DNA from 2 places in the Vannielia sp. ABF1_015 genome. Region 1 is predicted to be linked to the other one. Evidence: riboswitches for the same ligand, from Rfam matches in the RefSeq annotation. Region 1 holds a riboswitch; the other holds the start of a gene.
The links. A riboswitch is a leader RNA that binds a small molecule or an ion and turns the genes downstream of it on or off. The one in region 1 is predicted to bind cobalamin.
Positions count from the first base shown of each region.

Region 2: it holds a riboswitch for cobalamin, as region 1 does, so the genes downstream of both, ACXAG6_RS08005 (hypothetical protein) here and ACXAG6_RS04080 (TonB-dependent receptor plug domain-containing protein) in region 1, are expected to answer to the same signal.

Region 1 is NZ_JBSWXT010000001.1:784,108-787,511, reverse strand. Features, by position in the region: gene ACXAG6_RS04080 (TonB-dependent receptor plug domain-containing protein) at 1-1,736, opposite strand, end outside; cobalamin riboswitch at 1,877-2,078, opposite strand; gene nhaA (Na+/H+ antiporter NhaA) at 2,233-3,404, opposite strand, start outside.
Region 2 is NZ_JBSWXT010000001.1:1,596,263-1,599,666, reverse strand. Features, by position in the region: gene ACXAG6_RS08010 (TRAP transporter large permease) at 1-1,197, shown strand, start outside; cobalamin riboswitch at 1,488-1,693, shown strand; gene ACXAG6_RS08005 (hypothetical protein) at 1,815-2,123, shown strand; gene ACXAG6_RS08000 (homocysteine S-methyltransferase family protein) at 2,261-3,310, shown strand.

The DNA.
Region 1 (3,404 bases):
CGGAAGTAGGCCTCGGCCCCATCGTTGATCTCATAGGTGACCATGGCGTTGACGAGGGTGTAATCGTCTCCCTCGATCGGGCGAACGAAGGTTTGCGCGTCAACGTCGAGCACATCGGCAACGTGCTGCACTTCACCGCTGAAGCTCCAGCGCGGGGCGAAATCGGCCTCGACGCCGAGCACCAGATCATGGCGGGGCACGCGGAGTTGGCGCTCGCCATCCGGATCCTCGCTTTCGGTGTAGGTATAGGCCCCGAAGAGCGCCGCCCTATCGGAAAGCGCCACGCGGCCCGAAAGCTCCAGCCCCTTGGCCACGGAGGTGCCGGGGATCTGGGTGTAGACGAAGGCTGCGTCGGATCCGATCAGGTCTTCGACCTCGGTGTAGAACAGGGTGGCCTTCACAAAGTCATCGCCGCCCAGCCGCTTTTCGATGCCCAGCTCGGCGCTGCGCGAGGTTTCGGGCGTCAGCGTGTCATTGCCGTAGAACGGCGCGTAGAGCTCGTAGAGCGAGGGGGCGCGGAAGCCGGTGGCGAGCGAGGCACGCAGGATGAGGTCTTCCTGCGGGCGCCATGCCAGCGCCAGACGGCCGGTGGTGTGGCCGCCAAAGCGGTTTTGCGCGTCGTGCCGCAGGGCGGCGGAGAGGTCGAGCTGGCTGGAGGCGGCCCAGTTCACCTCGGCAAAGACGCCGGTGGTGTTTTGCTTGCCCTCAGCGGTGATGAAGGTGGCGGAGACAAACTCCTCTTCGGTGTAATCGGCGCCGAAGTTGAGCTCCACGGCGGGCGACAGCGTGGCTTGGCCAAGATAGCGCAGCCCTTGGCGCTCGCCCTCGTAGCGGTTGCTCGAGACCGCGTAGTCCCGCTCGATGTCGTAATAGGTGGCCTCGAACTGGTGGGTCACCGCGCCAGCCTCGTAGCGGGCAAAGGCGCGCAGCCCGTTGGAGGTGCCATCGGTTTCTTCGTCGGTGTCGCCGAAGGGGAAGCCGCCATCGATCGCCACTGTGCTCTTTTCGGCAAAGCCCACAAGGCCGATGGTGAGTGCATCGGACAGGGCATATTCGCCATTGAACGACAGGCGCAGCGACGAGAAGCCATCGGCCTCGGTGTTGCCGTCATTCTCATCGGCAGAGGAAAACCCGCCAAACTCGAGCCGCGCGAGGGTGACGGCAAAGTTGTGCCGGGTGCCCTTGCTGGTGATCGTTGCGGAGGTGCCGAAGCTATCGAAGCTGCCAACCTCGCCTTCAAGGTAGACGTGGGTGCCCTCCTCGGTTGCGCGGCGGCTTTGCAGCGAGATCACCCCGGCGACGGCGGAGGAGCCGTATTGCGCCGATTGCGAGCCTTTCAGGACCTCGATGCGGCCAAGGCCGGAGGTGCCCATCAAGCCGAAGTCATAGGAGGGCGAGGGGGAGGATGGGTCCAGCACGTCGATGCCGTCGATCTGCACTTTCACGTATTTCTGGTGCAGCCCGCGCATCCGGATGTCGGCCAGCCCGCCGGGGCCGCCGGCAGCGGCAAGCGAAAGGCCGGGCTGGCGGGAGAGGTAGGTGGCAAGGTCATCATCGCCTGCCGTTTCCAACTCGTCGCGGGTGGTGACTTCGACGGTCGCGCCGGTGCGCTCAGTCTCTGTCTCGCCCGACAGGTCGGCGGTGACGGTGATCGTGTCGAGTTCATAAGCCTCCTGCGCGGTGAGCGCGGAGGCGGCAAGCGCGAGGGTGGCTGTGGTGGCGAGGAGGCTCTTCATGGCGCCCAAAGTCCTTGTCATGCGGCCCCCATGACAGAGGCCGGTGTGGTGAGGTGTCTTTGGAATGGCGGGGCCTTCCGCGGACGGTGCTTTCGTCACCGCTACGGAACAGACCGTTGACGCCGCGCCCCTCGCACGGGTTCAGGGTGATCGCCTCGGCAGGTCTCCTGACTTGCGGGTCATTGCGAGATGGCCGGCCTTCCCGGGGGTTCTCCCCCAGTGGCCCGTCGGCCTCGCTCTCCGCTCACAGTTGCGGGGGCAGTCGTGGCATTGGGAGTTCTTCCCGCACCACGTTCCCTTTTGCTCCGGGCTTGCGCCCGAACCGAAGCAATTTGGGGGGTAGCGCAGGAGGGACGGCAGGCGCAAGGGATTCGTTAACCCTTGGGCAGCACCGCCGGGGGGGTGGGCTTTGACGCCATGTCGGGCGCTTTTGCCCCCGGGGTCGGCAGCGCAGGCCCAAAAAGGGCGCGCTGCCGATGGGGTTGGTGGTGGCTGACTACTCCGCCGCGGCTTCCGCCCGCTCGGCTGCGCCCGGCTGGTTGAGCGCCTCGGCCACCTCGGCTTCACCGGGGCGCGTTACCGCCCGCAGAACGAAGTAGCCGATGAGCGCCGACACGCCGGACCCGAGCAGCACGCCAAGGCGCACCTCGTTCATCAGCGCGGCATCGTCGAAGGAGAGCGAGCCGATAAAGAGCGACATGGTGAAGCCGATCCCGGCGAGGCAGGCGAGCCCGTAGATATGGGCCCATGTGACCCCGAAGGGCAGCTTGGCGAGCCCCATCTTGACCATCAGCCAAGTGGTGCCAAAGACGCCCACTTGCTTGCCCACGATCAGGCCGAGCGCCACGCCAAGCGGCACCGGATCGAGCAGCGCCCCGAAGGACATGCCCTTCAGCACCACGCCGGCGTTGGCGAAGGCGAAGATTGGGACGATCACGTAGAGCACATAGGGCGAAAGGCCGTGCTCCAGCGAGTGCAGGGGCGACTTGTTCCACTTGTCTTTCAGCGGAATGCAGAAGGCCGTTACCACCCCGGCGAGCGTGGCGTGCACGCCCGATTTGAGCACCAGCACCCAGAGCGCAACGCCGAGCAGCAGGATCGGTGCAACCCGGTGCGCCCCGCGCATGTTGCGCCAGATCATCAGCGCCAGCGGGATGCAGGCAAGGAAGAGGTAATCAATCTTCAGTTCGGCGGTATAGAACAGCGCGATGATGAGGATGGCCCCCATGTCATCGAGGATCGCCAGAGTCAGCAGGAAGATCTTGAGCGAGGCCGGCACGCGGGATCCGAGCAGGGCAAGAACGCCGAGGGCAAAGGCGATGTCCGTCGCCGCCGGGATGGCCCAGCCGTGAATGGTGGCCGCGTTGCCCCAGTTGAACACGAGGTAGACGAGCGCGGGCACAACCATGCCCCCCACCGCCGCCATGCCGGGCAGCACCACATCGGCGGGGTTCTTCAACTTGCCTTCCATCAGCTCGCGCTTCAGCTCAAGACCGATAAGAAAGAAGAAGATGGCCATGAGGCCGTCATTGATCCACAGCAGGGCGGGTTTTTCGATGCCTTCACCGTTGACGGTGACGCCGATATAGGCCCCCAGAAACTCCTGATACTCCGGGTTGAGCGAGGAGTTCGCGATCATCATGGCGGCCACCGCAGACAGCATCAGCA
Region 2 (3,404 bases), 810 kb from region 1:
TACGCGCAATTCTCCAACTACGACCTCTCGGTGGTGCCGCTCTTCGTTCTGATGGGCGCCATCGCCTCGCGCACCGGCCTCTCGGCCGACCTCTTCCGCGCCGCCAACGCATGGCTCGGCTGGATGCGCGGCGGGGTGGCGATGTCGGCCATCGCGGCCTGCGCGGGCTTCGGCTCGGTCTGCGGCTCCTCGCTGGCGACCGCCTCCACCATGGGCCGCGTCGCCCTGCCGGAGCTGAAGAAGTACAATTACTCCGACCGCCTCGCCACCGGCACCATCGCAGCGGGCGGCGTGCTGGGCATCTTGATCCCGCCCTCGGTGGTGCTGATCATCTACGCCATCATCGTCGAGGCCAACGTGGTGACCATGTTCATGGCCGCCCTGTTGCCCGGCCTCATCGCCGTGGCGCTCTTCCTGCTGACGATCCTCGCCTACACCACCCTCGCCCCCGGCTCCGGCCCCTCCGGCCAGCGCGCCTCCCGCGCCGAGCTGGTCTCGGCCACACTGGCGATCTTCCCGGTGCTGGTGGTCTTCGCCGCCGTCATCGGCGGCCTCTACTTCGGCCTCTTCAACCCCACGCCCGCCGCTGCCGTGGGCGTGGTCATGGTCGCGCTCATCGGCCTGCTGCGCGGCAAGCTGACCCTCGTGGAAACCCGCGAAGCCCTGCTCGAAACTGCCCACACCACCGGCATGATCTTCCTGATCCTGCTCGGAGCCGAACTGCTCAAAATCTTCATGGCCCGGGGCGGCGTGCCGCAGATCATGGCCGAGATGATGGCCAACTCCGGCCTCGCGCCAATGACCACCCTCATCCTGCTGTTGGCCGCCCTGATCCTGCTGGGCTGCCTGATGGACAGCCTGTCGATGATCCTCCTCGCCATCCCCTTCTTCTGGCCCGTGCTGGTAGAGATCAACGGCGGCGACTGGGCCACCGCGGCCGAAAGCCCCTTCGGGATGACCACCGAAGACCTCAAGATCTGGTTCGGCATCCTCGCCCTTATCGTGGTCGAACTCGGCCTGATCACGCCCCCCGTGGGCATGAACGTCTTCATCATCTCGGCCCAGGCACAGGACGTGCCGATGCGCGATACCTTCCTCGGCGTGCTCCCCTTCTTCTTCGCCGAACTGCTGCGCGTGGCGCTCCTGCTGGCGGTGCCGGGGCTGGTGTTCCTGTTGCCCACGCTAGTTGGCTCTTGATGGCGTCTGTCGCCCAATCCGAGCTCCTCGATCCCGTACAGCCGACACTGCCACCGCCCGCCTCCCGCTGCCGCGCATCTCGGCGCAGAATCTCTGGATCGCAGGCAAGGGCTGCCCCACGCAGACACCCAAGCGCTCATTTAGCCGATGAGGGGCGTGAGCCGAGCGGTGCCTTCTGCCGGGTTTCACACCCGCTCCCCCTGCGCCAAAGGCGCTCCATAGCCGCCAACAGCGCCCCGGCGCGCCCTTGCCCATAGCTGCAATTCGCGTTGGACACCGCCAGAATTTCCTGCAACAAAACCCGTGATGGTGCCCGGCCAGATTGGTCCGGCTGAAAAGGGAACGTGGTGCGGGCAACTTGCCCAATTCCACGACTGCCCCCGCAACTGTGAGCGGCGAGCGACCCCGATGAACACCACTGTGCCAAAAGGCGCGGGAAGGTTCGGGGAAGCGCAGACCCGCAAGTCAGGAGACCTGCCATCTCGGGTGCGCGTTGCGCGCCTCAGTCACCTAAACCCGGGCGGGGTGCCTTGGGACGGAGAGACACAGATGGCCCACGAACGCCCTGAGACATCGCCGTTACCGCTTTGCCCCCGCCAATTTGCGCGGAGGGCGCGATGCTACTGGAACGAACGATATCCCAACTCGACATAGGCCAGGTGCCAGCGCAGGAAGCGCGCCAGATGGCGCAACTGGGCTACATGCAATGGATCGCCAGCCTGCCCGGCGATGCCAACTATCGGCGTGCGGCGCTTCATGCCCACGTCATGGCTGCGCCCTACATCACCCTGTCACCCGCCGTGGCCGAATTTTGCGCCCTTTTGAAGCAATCGCTCACATCCCCCGCTCCCCTGCCCCTCTCGCTTCCGCCACGCAAGCGGCGCGGCGGGGCTGGTGCCCGGCGCATCGGGCGCATCGCCCTCTGACCTTTGTGAACACGGCCGCGCTCAATCCTGCGGCCTGACCGAGGACCATTGCAGCAGGCTGCGCATTGCACGCAGCCCGCGAGGCTCGGCTTCCAAAAACCATGGTCATGGACGGATCAACGAGAAAGGACGGATCCATGAATGAGAACCAACTGAAAACCCGGCTCGATGCTGGCCCCCTCATCTGCGCCGAGGGCTTCCTCTTCGAGCTGGAGCGGCGCGGCTATCTCACGGCGGGCGAGTTTGTGCCCGAGGTGGCGTTGGAACACCCCGATGCGCTGCGCAACCTGCATGTCGATTTTCAGCGGGCGGGCAGCGATATTGTCGAGGCGTTCACCTACAACGGCCACCGCGAGAAGATGCGGGTGATCGGCAAGGAAGACCTGCTGGAGCCGCTCAACCGCGCCGCGCTAAAGATCGCCCGCGAGGTTGCCGATGCAAAGCCGGGCAACCTGATGGCAGGCAATATCTCGAACACCAACATCTGGTCGCCGGACGACGGGGCGAAGCAGGCCGAGGTGCGGGCGATGTTTGAAGAAATGGTCGGCTGGGCCGTCGATGAAGGGGCCGATATCATCATCGGCGAAACCTTCTACTATGCGGGCGAGGCGCTTTGCGCGCTTGAGGTGGCTCGCGCCTCCGGCCTCCCGGTCGTTCTGACCCTCGCCCCCATGGCGGCCAGCGAGATGATGGACGGCACAGGCATTGTGGAAACCTGTCAGCAGTTGGAACAGGGCGGCGCAGATGTTGTTGGCCTCAACTGCTTTCGCGGGCCGCAAACCATGATGCCGTGGCTGCGCAAGGTGCGTGCGGCGGTGTCCTGCCATGTCGGTGCCCTCCCGATCCCCTATCGCACGCGCGCGGATGAACCGACCTTCTTCAACCTGAGCGACACCGGCGATTGCACCTGCCCGGCGCCCCATGGCCGCACCTTCCCGACCGCGCTCGATCCGATGTTTTGCAATCGTTACGAGATCGGGGCCTTCGCGCGTGACGCCTTCGCGCTGGGCGTCAACTATCTCGGCGTCTGCTGCGGGGCCAACCCGATGCTGATCCGCGAAGTTTCGGAAGCGGTCGGGCGCACCACCGAGGCCAGCCGTTACTCTGAGCGCATGGAAAATCACTTCATGTATGGCACCAACGCCCGGCTCCCCGCCCACATCAAGGCCCTTGGCGAAACCGCCTGATTGGCAAGGCCCGGCGGCCCGATCCGCCGCCGGGCCACGTGGTGCCGCAGGCGCGATGCAGAATTTTCACCCGGCGGCACCGATCTACATGTTG